Regions from separate parts of the Micromonospora sp. R311 genome, predicted to be linked through region 2. Evidence: predicted binding sites of a transcription regulator. Region 2 holds the regulator's gene; the other holds the start of a gene.

What was found. The regulator HrcA, encoded in region 2, represses chaperone genes, less so after heat shock. The targets are predictions, from matches to a motif close to GGTTNGCACNCTCNNNNNGAGNGTGCNAACC.
Region 1: a site for HrcA is predicted at 2,331-2,361, ahead of groES (co-chaperone GroES). Genes of this name have one in related genera too.

What each region holds. Positions count from the first base shown of each region.
Region 1 is NZ_JBSWCE010000005.1:206,318-213,396, reverse strand. It holds gene AC1WTP_RS06175 (molybdopterin-dependent oxidoreductase) at 1-17, opposite strand, end outside; gene groL (chaperonin GroEL) at 163-1,812, opposite strand; gene groES (co-chaperone GroES) at 1,883-2,197, opposite strand; gene AC1WTP_RS06160 (THUMP-like domain-containing protein) at 2,447-3,637, shown strand; gene ybaK (Cys-tRNA(Pro) deacylase) at 3,707-4,186, shown strand; gene AC1WTP_RS06150 (sugar ABC transporter substrate-binding protein) at 4,501-5,598, shown strand; gene AC1WTP_RS06145 (ATP-binding cassette domain-containing protein) at 5,719-6,537, shown strand; gene AC1WTP_RS06140 (sugar ABC transporter permease) at 6,534-7,079, shown strand, end outside.
Region 2 is NZ_JBSWCE010000030.1:33,845-40,923, forward strand. It holds gene AC1WTP_RS24235 (16S rRNA (uracil(1498)-N(3))-methyltransferase) at 135-869, opposite strand; gene dnaJ (molecular chaperone DnaJ) at 921-2,063, opposite strand; gene hrcA (heat-inducible transcriptional repressor HrcA) at 2,137-3,159, opposite strand; gene AC1WTP_RS24250 (DUF4870 domain-containing protein) at 3,393-4,055, shown strand; gene hemW (radical SAM family heme chaperone HemW) at 4,122-5,345, opposite strand; gene AC1WTP_RS24260 (enoyl-CoA hydratase-related protein) at 5,364-6,164, shown strand; gene AC1WTP_RS24265 (hypothetical protein) at 6,336-7,079, shown strand, end outside.

The DNA.
Region 1 (7,079 bases), on a different contig from region 2:
CGCGTCGTCGTGCTCATCGGGCCAGTCTTTCCGACCGACCCGCGCGGCCGGTAGCCGCGTCAGCGTTCCGTAATCCCGGGCGGTGGCGGTTCCGGGCCGGACAGGCGACCGGGGCACACCGTCGGCGTGACGGTGTGCCCCGGTCCGGGTCGTGCTACCGGGTCAGAAACCCGGGCCGTGCTGGTGGCCGTGGCCGTGGCCGTGCGAGTGGCCGTGGCCACCGGCGGCCGGCTCCGGCTCCGCCGGCTTCTCCACCACGAGGCTCTCCGTGGTGAGCAGCAGGCCGGCGATGGAGGCGGCGTTGGTGACCGCGTTGCGGGTCACCTTCACCGGGTCCAGGATGCCGGCCTTGACCAGGTCGACGTACTCGCCGGCGGCGGCGTCGAGGCCGTTGCCCCACTCCTTGCCGGCGACCTTCTGCACCACCACGTAGCCGTCGTGGCCGGCGTTCTGGGCGATCCAGCGCAGCGGCTCGACCAGCGCCTTGCGCACGATCGAGACGCCGACCTTCTCGTCACCGGTGAAGCCGAGGTCGTCGTCGAGCACCGGCAGGATCTGCGCCAGGGCGGCGCCACCGCCGGGGACGGTGCCCTCCTCGACCGCGGCCTTGGTCGCCGCGATGGCGTCCTCGATGCGGTGCTTGCGCTCCTTCATCTCGACCTCGGTCGCCGCGCCCACCTTGATGACCGCGATGCCGCCGGAGAGCTTCGCCAGCCGCTCGGCCAGCTTCTCCCGGTCCCACTCGGAATCCGAGGCCTCGATCTCCTTGCGGATCTGGGCCACCCGGTCGGCGACGTCGGAGGACTGGCCGCCGCCGTCGACGATGGTGGTGTTGTCCTTGTCGACGACCACGCGCCGGGCGGTGCCGAGCACCTCCAGGCCGACCTGGTCGAGCTTGTAGCCCAGCTCGGGGGCGACCAGCTCGGCGCCGGTGAGGATCGCCATGTCCTGCAGCATCGCCTTGCGCCGGTCACCGAAGCCCGGGGCCTTGACCGCGCAGACCTTGAGGGTCTTGCGGATCGAGTTGACGACCAGGGTGGACAGCGCCTGGCCCTCCACGTCCTCCGCGATGATCAGCAGCGGCTTGCTGTTCTGGAGGACCTTCTCCAGCAGCGGCAGCAGCTCCTCGATCGCGGAGATCTTCTGCGTGGTGATCAGGATGTACGCGTCCTCGAGGACCGACTCCTGCGCCTCCGCGTCGGTGACGAAGTTCGGCGAGATGAAGCCCTTGTCGAACTGGAGACCCTCGGTCACGTCCAGCTCGGTGTGCAGGGTGGAGCCCTCCTCGACGGTGATGACACCGTCGCGGCCGACCTTCTCCATCGCCTCGGCGATCAGTTCGCCGATGGTGGCGTCCTGCGCGGAGATCGTCGCCACGTGCGCGATCGACTCCTTGCCGGCGACCTCGACGGCCCGGCCGAGCAGCGCCTCGGAGACCTTGGCGGCCGCCGCGTCGATGCCCCGCTTGAGGCCGGCCGGGTTGGCCCCGGCGGTCACGTTGCGCAGGCCCTCGCGGACCATCGCCTGGGCCAGCACGGTCGCGGTGGTGGTCCCGTCGCCGGCGACGTCGTTGGTCTTGGTCGCCACCTCCTTGACCAGCTGCGCGCCGAGGTTCTCGTACGGGTTGGTGAGCTCGATCTCCTTGGCGATGGTCACACCATCGTTGGTGATCGTCGGCGCACCGAATTTCTTGTCCAGGACGACGTTGCGCCCGCGCGGGCCGAGGGTGACCTTGACCGCGTCCGCGAGGGCGTTGACACCGTGCTCCAGCAGGTGCCGGGCGTCGTCCGAGAAGCTCAGGATCTTCGCCATGAATGTCCCTTCGAAGCGACGCTGCCCCGGCCCGGCGAGCCGGACCGGGGCAGCGTCACTGATCGGTTGCTTACTTCTCGATGACCGCGAGGACGTCGCGGGCGGAGAGCACCAGGTACTCCTCGCCGGCGTACTTGACCTCGGTGCCGCCGTACTTCGAGTAGATGACGGTGTCGCCGACCTTGACGTCAACCGGGATCCGGTTGCCGGAGTCGTCGACGCGCCCCGGGCCGACAGCGAGGACGGTGCCCTCCTGCGGCTTCTCCTTGGCGGTGTCGGGGATCACGATGCCCGACGCCGTGGTGGTCTCAGCCTCGTTCGCCTGGACCAGGATCCGGTCCTCGAGCGGCTTGATCGCAACCTTGGTCGCGGTAGTCACGGGCATACCCTCCTGGGGTACTGGTTTCGTTGCCGGTCGGCGAGCCGACCAGCGTCAATCTGCCACATGCCACCGGGCGGGGCCGTCGTCGCGGGTGCCGGTCCGCCTGGCGTTCAGCGCCCGGACCGAGCGGTCCGGAAGCTGGCACCCTCAGGGTGAGAGTGCTAATCGCAGGTTATTCCTCGGCTAGCACTCCGTCAAGGAGAGTGCCAACCCGCTCGCCGGCGCGTCGGGTTGGGCGGCCAGAATGGCCGGGTGGATCTCGACCAGCTCGCCGCGCTGCGTACGCCCGACGGGTCGGCCGCGCTCGCCGCAGCGGCCGAGGTGGCCGGCGGCGACCCGCTGGCCGCGGCGTCCGCGCTCCGCACGGCCGGTGTCCCGGCCGGGCTCGCCGCCGCCGCGTTGACCCAGGTCGAGCTGCGCCGCCGGGCGGCCGGCAAGTTCGGCCCCGAGGCCGCCGGCATGTTCCTCACCCGCCCGGGGCTGGAGCAGGCGACCCGCCGGGTGGTCGCCGACCGGCGGGCCGGGCGGTTGCGGGCCGCCGGCGTGCGCACCCTCGCCGACCTCGGGTGCGGCCTCGGCGCGGACGCGCTCGCCGCCGCCCGGGCCGGGATCCGGGTGTACGGCGTGGAGGCCGACCCGCTGACCGCCGCGATGGCCGCCGCGAACGCGGAGGCGGCCGGAGTGGCCGAGTTGTTCACGGTCGAGTGCGGTGATGCCACCGCGTTCGACGTCGGCCGGGTCGAGGCGGTCTTCTGCGATCCGGCGCGGCGCAGGGCGGGCACCGGCCGGCGCATCTTCGACCCGAACGCCTACTCGCCGCCGTGGGACTTCGTCGTCCGGCTGGCCGAGCGGATGCCGTACACCGTGGTGAAGGTGGCCCCCGGGCTCGACCACGCGCTGATCCCGGCGGGCGCCGAGGCGGAATGGGTCAGTGTGGACGGCGACCTGGTCGAGGCGGCGCTCTGGTGCGGTCGGCTCGCCGAGGTCCCCCGCCGGGCCACCGTGCTGCGCGGCGAGGTCGCGCACGTGCTCACCGGCGCCGGCGACCGGGAGGCGGCGGTCGGGCCGGTCCGCCGCTTCCTGCACGACCCGGACCCGGCGGTCGTCCGCGCCCACCTGGTCGCCGAACTGGCCGACGCCGTCGGCGCCACGCTGGCCGACCCGGGGATCGCCTACCTCTACGCCGACGCGCCGGCCACCACCCCGTTCGCCCGCCGCCTGGCGGTCACCGACGTGCTGCCGTTCTCGCTGAAGCGGCTGCGCGCCCTGCTGCGCGAGCGGCGGGTGGGCCGGGTGGAGATCCTCAAGCGCGGGTCGGCGCTGGAGCCGGAGCGGCTGCGCCGCGACCTGAGGCTCGACGGGGACGGCTCGGCCAGCCTGGTGCTGACCCGGGTGGCCGGGGCACCGACGGTCCTGCTCTGCCAGCCCGCCCCGGCGGCCTGACCGATCGACCGGCGGCCGGCCGGGGTATCCGGTGGCCCGGCGGGCCGGGGCCCCGATAGCTTGTCGGTCATGGCGGGACAGGGAACGCCGGCGACGGCGCTGCTGGCGAAGCGGAAGATCGCACACAGCACCCATCCGTACGACGTCTCCGCGGACGCCCCGAACTACGGCGCGCTGGTCGCCGCGGCGCTCGGCGTACCGCCGGAGCGGGTGTTCAAGTCGCTGGTCACCGAGGTCGACGGGGCGCTCACCGTGGCGGTCGTGCCGGTCACCGGCGAGCTGGACCTGAAGGCGCTCGCCGCGGCGGTCGGGGGCAAGCGGGCGGCGTTGGCCGACCGTACGGTCGCCGAGCGGGCCACCGGCTACGTCCGGGGCGGGATCAGCCCGTTGGGCCAGCGCAAGCGCCTGCCCACCGTGCTCGACTCGTCGGCGCTGGACTTCCCGACGGTCTACGTCTCCGCCGGCCGGCGGGGCCTCCAGCTCGAGCTCGCCCCGGCCGACCTGGTGGCGCTGACCGGCGCGCACACCGCCCCGGTCGCCGGCCGCTGACCTTTCGCCCGCACCCCCCGGATCGGCGCCGGTCACCCTTCCGCACGATCTCCGTAACTCAGGGTGATGTTTGCCACCACGCCGCTCCCGCCCCGCCGGTGCCGCCGGTGCCGATGGGGCGGCGGAGCGCCAACGGGATGCCCGTGAGAGCGATTTCCGCCCTGGTGACCAGGCGGCTACCGGCGCGTTGCTGAATTGTTACCGCCGCCAACAAACTCGCCGTCACGGCACCCTTGTGGTCGGGTCAGTGAGCGGAATACGTTGCCGGGCACAACAAAACATCACCTACCCCCACCCTCGAAAGGACCCTGCACATGCGCAAGGGCTTCCTCACCTTCGCCGCCGTGGGCCTGCTCGCCGTCGGCGGCGTGGCCGCCTGCGGCGACGAGTCCGGCAGCGGTGACCAGGCCGGCAGCGCCAAGACCCCGAAGATCGGTGTCATCCTCCCGGACAGCAAGTCCTCCGCCCGCTGGGAGGGCGCGGACCGCAAGTTCCTGGAGGAGGCGTTCAAGGCCGCCGGTGTCCAGTACGACATCCAGAACGCCCAGGGCGACAAGACCCAGTTCCAGACCATCGCCGACCAGATGATCACCAACGGCGTCACCGCCCTGATGATCGTCAACCTGGACTCCGGCACCGGCAAGGCCGTGCTGGACAAGGCCAAGTCGCAGGGCGTGGCGACCATCGACTACGACCGGCTCACCCTGGGCGGCTCCGCCGAGTACTACGTCAGCTTCGACAACGAGGCCGTCGGCAAGCTCCAGGGCGAGGGTCTGGTCAAGTGCCTGACCGACAAGGGTGTCAAGAACCCGGCGGTGAGCTACCTCAACGGCTCGCCGACCGACAACAACGCCACCCTGTTCAAGAACGGGTACGACTCGATCCTCAAGCCGAAGTTCGACTCGAAGGAGTACACCAAGGTCGCGGACGACTCCGTGCCGGACTGGGACAACGCCCAGGCCGCGACGATCTTCGAGCAGCAGCTCACCCAGGCCAAGGGCAAGATCGACGGCGTCCTCGCCGCCAACGACGGCCTGGGCAACGCCGCCATCTCGGTGCTGAAGAAGAACAAGCTCAACGGGAAGGTCCCGGTCACCGGCCAGGACGCCACCCCTCAGGGTCTGCAGAACATCCTCGCCGGCGACCAGTGCATGACCGTCTACAAGGCGATCAAGGAGGAGGCGAAGGCCGCCTCCGACCTGGCCATCGCGCTGGCCAAGGGTGAGAAGAAGGAGACCGGCCAGACGGTCAAGGACCCGGAGGGCGGCCGCGACGTCGCCGCCGTGCTGCTCACCCCGAAGGCGATCTACAAGGAGAACGTCAAGGACGTGATCGCCGACGGCTTCGTGACCAAGGACGAGGTCTGCTCCGGGGCGTACGCCAAGCTCTGCGCCGACGCCGGCATCAGCTGACCGACGCCCCGCGTCGCACCCGCCGAGGCGAGCCGCCCGGCACGGGATTTCACCTCCCGTGCCGGGCGGCACTCGCCGGACGGGCTCCGAGATCTCCCCTCCATCCGAAGGAGACACCCCGTGTCCGCAACACCACTGCTGGAGCTACGCGGGATCGACAAGAGCTTCGGTCCCGTCCAGGTCCTGCGTGATGTCGCCTTCGCCGCCCACCCGGGCGAGGTGACCGCGCTGGTCGGCGACAACGGCGCCGGCAAGTCGACCCTGGTCAAGTGCATCAGCGGCATCTATCCGACCGACGCCGGCGAGTTCATCTTCGACGGCCGGCCGGTGACCATCAACAGTCCCCGGGACGCCGCCGCGCTCGGCATCGAGGTCGTCTACCAGGACCTCGCGCTCTGCGACAACCTCGACATCGTGCAGAACATGTTCCTCGGCCGGGAGAAGCGCAGCGGTCTCGTCCTGGACGAGCCGACCATGGAGCAGATGGCCGCGGAGACGCTGGCCGGCCTCTCCGTACGCACCGTGAAGTCGTTGCGGCAGCACGTCTCCAGCCTCTCCGGTGGCCAGCGCCAGACGGTCGCCATCGCCAAGGCGGTGCTCTGGAACAGCAAGCTGGTCATCCTCGACGAGCCGACCGCCGCGCTCGGTGTGGCGCAGACCGCGCAGGTGCTCGAACTGGTCCGCCGGCTGGCGGACAACGGCCTGGCCGTCGTGCTCATCTCGCACAACATGAACGACGTCTTCGCCGTCTCCGACCGGATCGCCGCGCTCTACCTCGGCCAGATGGTCGCCCAGGTGAAGACCACCGACATCACCCACTCGCAGGTGGTGGAGCTGATCACCGCCGGCCGCTCCGGCGGGCTCGGCCTCCCCGCCGACGCGGCCAGCAACGGCCACGGCGCGGAGCCGGCCGGGACCACCACAGGAGGCGTCCAGTGACCACCACCGTCGTGCAGAAGGAGGGGCCGGCCGCCGTCACACCGGCGCCCACCCTCGGCAGCCACGTGCGCAACTACGTCAGCCGGGTACGCGGCGGCGACATCGGCGCGCTGCCGGCCGTACTCGGCCTGATCGTGCTCTGCACGGTCTTCTCGGTCATGCGGCCGTCGTTCCTCACCGCCGGCAACTTCGCCAACCTGTTCACCCAGGGCGCGGCGGTCACCCTGATCGCCATGGGCCTGGTCTTCGTCCTGCTGCTCGGCGAGATCGACCTCTCCGCCGGCTTCGCCAGCGGGGTCTGCGCCGCGGTGCTGGCCAACGTGGTCACCGTGCTCGGCTACCCCTGGTACGTCGCGGTGGTCGCGGCCCTCGTCACCGGCGTGGTGATCGGCACCACGCTCGGCTTCCTGGTCGCCAAGATCGGGATCCCGTCCTTCGTGGTGACCCTCGCCGGGTTCCTCGCCTTCCAGGGCGTCGTGCTGATGCTCATGAAGGAGGGCACGAACATCTCGGTGCGGGACGACGTGCTGGTGGCGATCGCC
Region 2 (7,079 bases):
ACTCTCCCGCACGCCCTTTGCTCTGCTTCACCGGACGCAACAGTTGGCGGCCGCAACCTGTGCGTGGGTTGACGCAGAGCAAAGGAGGTGCGGCAGCGGGCGCCGGGGCCGCGCCGGCCCGCCGGGCGCAGCGGCTACCAGCGGTCCAGCCGGGTCGAGAGCACGGAGAGCGCGGCGACGCCGGCCGTCGAGGTGCGCAGCACGGACGGCCCGAGCCGGACCGGACGGGCGCCGGCCTCGGTGAACGCGTCCAGCTCGGCCGGGGCGATGCCACCCTCGGGGCCGACGACCAGCACGATCTCGCCGCTGTCGGGCAGCTCGACGGTGGTCAGCCGGTCGTCGGCCTCCTCGTGCAGCACGAACGCGGCGGCGGCCCCGGCGACCCGGCGGGCCACCGTGCCGGTCGACTCGTCCGGCGCCCCGGCGACCACCGGCAGCCAGGCGCGGCGGGCCTGCTTGGCGGCCTCCCGGGCGGTCGCCGCCCACTTCTCCCGGGCCCGTACGCCCCGCTCGCCGCGCCACAGGGTCACCGAGCGGGCCGCCGCCCAGGGCACGATCTCGTCCACCCCGACCTCGGTCATCGCCTGCACGGCCAGTTCGCCCCGGTCGCCCTTGGCGATGCCCTGCACCACCACCAGCCGCGGTACCGACGCGTCCACGTACCCGCGCGAGCGGACGTCGAGCTCCAGGCTGCCCCGGCCGACGGCGGTGACCACGGCGGTGGCCGTGCCCCCGTGCCCGTCGGCGAGCAGCAGTTCCTCGCCGACGCGCAGGCGCTGCACCGTGGCGGCGTGGTGGCCCTCGGGGCCGTCGAGGGTCAGCGAGTCGGCGGTCGGCAACGACTCGACCAGGAACAGCGGTGCGGACACGTCGATCAGGCTAGCCGCCCCCGGCAGCGGCCGGGACGGCGAGCCGGCGGGTCAGGCGTGGCCGTTGAAGGCGTCGCGCATCCGGGAGAAGAAGCCGCCCTGCTTGGTCAGCTCGGCGACCTCCTCGCCCCGGGTCTTGGCGAACTCGCGCAGCATCCGCTCCTGCTCGGCGTCGAGCTTGGCGGGCGTGCGCACGTCGAGGTGGACGTAGAGGTCGCCCCGGCCGGTGCCGCGCAGGTGCGGCACGCCCCGGGCCCGCAGCCGCAGCGTGCTGCCCGGCTGGGTGCCCGGCTTGACGTCCACGGTCTCCTCGCTGTCCAGCGTCTTGATGGTCAGCCGGGTGCCGAGCGCCGCGGCGGTCATCGGCACGGTGACCCGGCAGTGCAGGTCGTCGCCCTTGCGGGAGTAGACGTCGTGCGGGCGCTCGTGGATCTCCACGTAGAGGTCCCCGGCGGTGCCGCCGCCCGGGCCCACCTCGCCCTGCTGGGCCAGCCGGATCCGCATGCCGTCCTCGACGCCGGCCGGGATCTTCACGGTCAGCGACCGGCGGGTCCGCACCCGGCCGTCGCCGGCGCAGGTCGGGCAGGGGTGCGGGATGGTGGTGCCGTAGCCCTGGCAGACCGTGCACGGGCGGGCCGAGACGACCTGGCCGAGGAAGGTGCGCTGCACCGACTGCACCTCGCCCCGGCCGCCGCACGCCTCGCAGGTGGCCAGGTGGGTGCCGGCGGCGGTGCCGGCGCCGGAGCAGGTGGTGCAGAGCACGGCGGTGTCGACGGTGATCGGGGCCTCCACGCCGAACGCCGTCTCGTGCAGGTCCAGTTCCAGCCGCAGGATCGCGTCCGCCCCGGGCCGGGTACGCGGCCGCGGCCCGCGGGCGCCGCCCGCGCCGCCGAAGAACGCGTCCATGATGTCCTGGAAGCCGACGAACGGGCCGGCGCCGCCGGGGCCTCCGGGGCCGCCCGCGCCCCCGCCGCCCGGGGCGAGCGGGTCGCCGCCCAGGTCGACGATCTGCCGTTTCCGGTCGTCCGAGAGGACCTCGTACGCGGCGTTGATGTCCTTGAACTTCTCCTGGGCCTCCGGGTCCGGATTGACGTCCGGGTGGTACTGCCGCGCCAGCTTGCGGTAGGCGCGCTTGATCTCGTCGTCGGAGGCGTCCCGGCTCACACCGAGAATGCCGTAGTAGTCCCTGGCCACTGCGTTCCGTGTCCTCATGTTCGTCTCGCGTTGCGCCGGTCGCCGGCCGGAACCGGCCGTCGGTTCTGCCTGGTCAGTTCTGGGCCAGCAGGTCGCCCACGTAGCGTGCCACGGCCCGCACCGTGGCGATGGTGCCGGGGTAGTCCATCCGGGTCGGCCCCAGCACGCCGAGACCACCGACGATCGTCGAACCCGGGCCGTAGCCGGTGCTCACCACCGAGGCGGCCCGCAGGTTGTCGATCTCGTTCTCGTCGCCGATCAGCACCCGCGTCGTGCTCGGCTCCGCCTCGCCGATGAGCTTGAGCAGCACGACCTCCTCCTCGAGCGCCTCGAGGATGGGTCGCAGCGAGCCCTGGAAGTCGAGCAGGCCGCCGCGGGTCAGGTTGGCCGTGCCGGCCAACGCGATCCGCTCCTCGTGCCGCTCGACCAACGTCTCCAGCAGCACGGTGGAGAGGGTGGCCATCGCCGGCCGCAGGGCGGGGATGGCCTCGTCGACCAGCGCCTGCACCAGCGGCGGGGTCTCCGACAGCCGGGTGCCGACCAGCTTCTCGTTGACCAGCCGGCGCAGGTCGGTGACGTCCTCGGCCGAAATCGGGCCGGGCATCTCGACCAGCCGCTGCTCGACCCGGCCGGTGTCGGCGATCATCACGAGCATCAGCCGGGTGGTGGAGATCGGCACCAGCTCCAGGTGGCGCACCGAGGAGCGGGCCAGGCTCGGGTACTGCACGACGGCGACCTGCCGGGTCAGCTGCGCCAGCAGCCGTACCGTGCGGTGCACCACGTCGTCGAGGTCGACCGCGCCGACCAGGAAGCGCTCGATCGCCCGGCGCTCGGCCGGGCTGAGCGGCTTGACCCGGGACAGCCGGTCCACGAAGAGCCGGTAGCCGCGGTCGGTGGGCACCCGGCCGGCGCTGGTGTGCGGCTGCCGGATGTAGCCCTCCTCCTCCAGCACCGCCATGTCGTTGCGGACGGTCGCCGGGGAGACCCCGAGCTGGTGCCGCTCGACCAGCGCCTTGCTGCCGACGGGCTCCTGCGTGGCGACGTAGTCCTCGACGATCGCGCGCAGGACCGCGAGCTTGCGGTCGTCGAGACCCATCCTCCCCACCTCCTGTCGCACGTCGGCCGGCGGCGCGCGGCGACCGCGCGGCACGTCCTGGCACTCGACTGTAGCGAGTGCCAGTCTACGTCGGCGGGCCCACGGACGCGATGATCAAGACGGACCACCGGTGCGCCCCGCCGGGAGGCCGGGACCGCACCGACCGATCATCCGGACAACCGGGACGATGTCGCTCTGGTGTGCCGTTGCCGGCTGCCCCTACCGTGACGTGCATGACTGAACCGCCTCGCCCACCGGGAGCCGACGGCCCCGGCGCGCCGCCGCCGGACCCGAACGCTCCGTCGGCAGTCCCCGGCCCGCCGGCCGGCGACGAACCCACCGCACCACTGTCCGGGGCGCCGGCCCCGGGCGGCTATCCCCCGCCCGGTGGCTATCCGCCGCCCATCGGTGACCAACCGCCGTCGGGCGGCTACCCTCCGCCGGGTGGCGCTCCCCCACCCGGGGGCTACCCGCCGCCCGGGGGCTACCCGCCGGGGGCCGGCTACCCGGCCGGCGGCGGCTACGGCCCGCCCACCGGCGGCTACGCCAACAACGAGGACAAGACCTGGGCCCTGATCGCCCACTTCGGTGGCGCGGCCGGCGTGATCGTCGGCGGCGGCCTGCTCGGCTGGCTGGCGCCGCTGATCGCGATGATGGTCCGCGGGCAGCAGTCGCCGACCGTCCGGGCGCACGCCGTCGCGGCGCTGAACTTCCAGCTCACCTGGACGATCGTCAGCGTGCTGAGCTGGGTGCTCACGCTGGTCACCTGCGGGCTGCTGTTCTTCGTCCCGATGCTCGTCTGGCTGGTGCCGCTGATCTTCGGCATCATCGCCGGGGTCAAGGCCAACGAGGGCGTGCTCTACCGCTACCCGATGACCTACAGCTTCACCAAGTGACCCGGGCCGGCCGCTCCCCCGGCCGGCTCCGGGGCACCACCGCCGGTGCCGAGATCGGCGACCGCCTCAGGGCAGCAGGTCGCGCACCACGGCGTCGGCGAGCAGCCGCCCGCGCAGGGTGAGCACGGCCCGCCCGGCCGCGTACTCGGGCGCGGCCAGCAGCCCGTCCGCCAGCGCCTGCCCGGCGCCGGCCCGGCCGGCCGCGTCCAGGCTGGCCAACGGCAGCCCGGCGGCGAGCCGCAGCCGGAGCATGACGTCCTCGGTGTGCGCCTCGTCGGGGGTGAGCACCTCCCGGGCCAGGCCGGGCGACCCCCCGGCGGCGAGCCGCTGGGCGTACGTCGTGGGGTGCTTGACGTTCCACCAGCGCACTCCGCCGACGTGGCTGTGCGCCCCCGGGCCGAGGCCCCACCAGTCGGCGCCGCTCCAGTAGAGCAGGTTGTGCCGGCAGCGGGCGGCCGGCGTGCGGGCCCAGTTGGAGACCTCGTACCAGGAGAAGCCGGCCGCGGACAGCGTCGCCTCGGCGGCCAGGTAGCGGTCCGCCGCGACGTCGTCGCTGGGGTACGGCAGCTCGCCCCGGCGCATCCGGGCGGCGAGCCGGGTGCCGTCCTCCACGATCAGGGCGTACGCGCTGACGTGGTCGACGCCCGCCGCCACCACCTGGTCCAGCGAGGCGGCGAAGTCCGCCGCGCTCTCGCCCGGCGTGCCGTAGATGAGGTCGAGGTTGACGTGGTCGAACCCGGCGTCGCGCGCCTCGGAGGCGGCGGCGGTGGCCCGGCCGGCGCGGTGGGTACGGTCCAGGATCGCCAGCACCCCGGGGGATGCGGACTGCATGCCCAGCGAGATCCGGGTGTAGCCGGCCGCGCGGAGCGCCTTGAGCGACTCCGGGTTGACCGACTCCGGGTTGGCCTCGGTGGTCACCTCGGCGTCGGCGGCCAGCCCCCAGGTGCGGTCGATGCCGTCCAGGATCCGGGCCAGGTCGTCGGCGGGGAGCAGGGTCGGGGTGCCGCCGCCGACGAAGACCGTGTCCACCCGCGGCGGCGGGGTGTCGCCCAGCACCCGGGCGGCGAGCGCCAACTCGGCCAGCACGGTGTCGGCGTAGCCCTCCCGGCTCGCGCCGCCGCCCAGCTCCGCCGCCGTGTAGGTGTTGAAGTCGCAGTAGCCGCAGCGGCTGGCGCAGAACGGCACGTGGACGTACACGCCGAAACCGCGCGCGCCGACCGCGCGGGTGGCGGTGGCGGGCAGCGAGCCGTCGACGGGGACGGGTTCGCCTTCTGGAAGGACGCCGGGCATGGCCACTAGTGTGCCCGCATGACCTCTCCCGACGCGCTGGTGCGGGTCGCCACGGCCCGCGGGGTGACCACCCTCACCCTGGACAGCCCGCACAACCGCAACGCGCTCTCCACTCCGCTGATGACCGAGCTGCTCGCCGGCCTCGCCGCCGCGGTCGCCGACGACGCCGTCCGGGTGGTCGTGCTGGACCACACCGGTCCGGTCTTCTGCTCCGGTGCCGACCTGAAGGAGACCGCGGCCGCGTACGCCAGCGGGACGGTGCCGGCGGGGATGCTCGGCGACGTGCTGGCCGCCGTCTGGGAGTGCCCGAAGCCGGTGGTGGCCCGGGTCGCCGGGCCGGCCCGGGCGGGCGGCCTCGGCCTGGTCGCGGCGGCCGACCTGGCGGTCTGCGCCGAGGAGGCCAGCTTCGCCTTCACCGAGGTGCGGATCGGGGTGATCCCCGCGGTGATCTCGGCGACCGTGCTGCCCCGGCTGCACCCGCGGGCGGCGACCGAGCTCTACCTCACCGGGGACACCTTCGACGGCCGCCGGGCCGCCGAGATCGGCCTGGTCACCGCCGCGGTGCCGGCCGACGGGCTGGACGCCGCGGTGGCCCGGTTCTGCGACTCGCTGGTCCGCGGCGCGCCCGCCGCGCTCGCCGGGGCGAAGCAGCTGCTGCGCCGGCCGCCCGCCGCCGACCTGCGCGCCGAACTCGCCGAGCTGGCCCGCCTCTCCACCGGCTACTTCCTCTCCGACGACGGCCGCGAGGGCGTCCTGGCGTTCCGGGAGAAGCGGCCGGCGCGCTGGGTGGCCGAGCTCGACGCGGAGGTGTCCGGCTGAACCCCGTGTGTTTGGTCGGGCGGGCCGGCGACAGGTGAGAGACCGGCCGGAACGGGAATCTTCCGCCTCACCCGACCACCGGGAGCGCAGCCCGCGGAGCGGGCGCGAACCGGTCGGACGACCCGGGCCGGCCGTTCGGGGACGTACGCTTGTGGGGCTGTCGAACAGGGGGTGTGGGTGCGAACTCGGGCAGTCGTTGCGGGCGGGGTCGTCCTCGTGCTCGTCGCCGTGATCGGGGTCCTGTATGTCGTCCGGCAGTTCGGGCAGGGGCTGCGGTTGCCGCTGGCCAGCCGGACGTGCACGGTGCAGGCCGACGGCGAGGTGGCGCTGGACGCCGACCAGATGGCCAACGCGGCGACGATCGCGGCGATCGGGATCCAGCGGGAGATGCCGGAGCGGGCGGTGGTGGTGGCGCTGGCCACCGCGTACCAGGAGTCCGGCCTGCGCAACCTCGACGGCGGCGACCGCGACTCGATCGGGCTGTTCCAGCAGCGGCCGAGCCAGGGCTGGGGCACCCCGACCCAGATCAGCGACCCCCGGTACGCGGCCAACCGGTTCTACGCGGCGTTGAAGAAGGTGCGCGGCTGGGAGCGGATGCGGGTGACCGACGCGGCGCAGAAGGTGCAGCGGTCGGCGTTCCCCGAGGCCTACCAGAAGTGGGCGGACGAATCCCAGGTGCTCACCCGGGCGCTGCTCGGGCACGCGACCGGGGCGGTCGCCTGCACGGTGAGCCGGGATCCGGCGATGCGCGGCGTGGCCGCGACCACGGCGCTGACCCGCGGCCTGACCCTGGACTGGGGGCTGGCCGCGGCGGTCGCCGCCGACGACCTGACCGGCCTGACCGTGCCCGCCGCCAACCAGCGCGGCGGCTGGCGGTACGCCCACTGGCTGGTCTCCCACGCCGGTGACCACGGG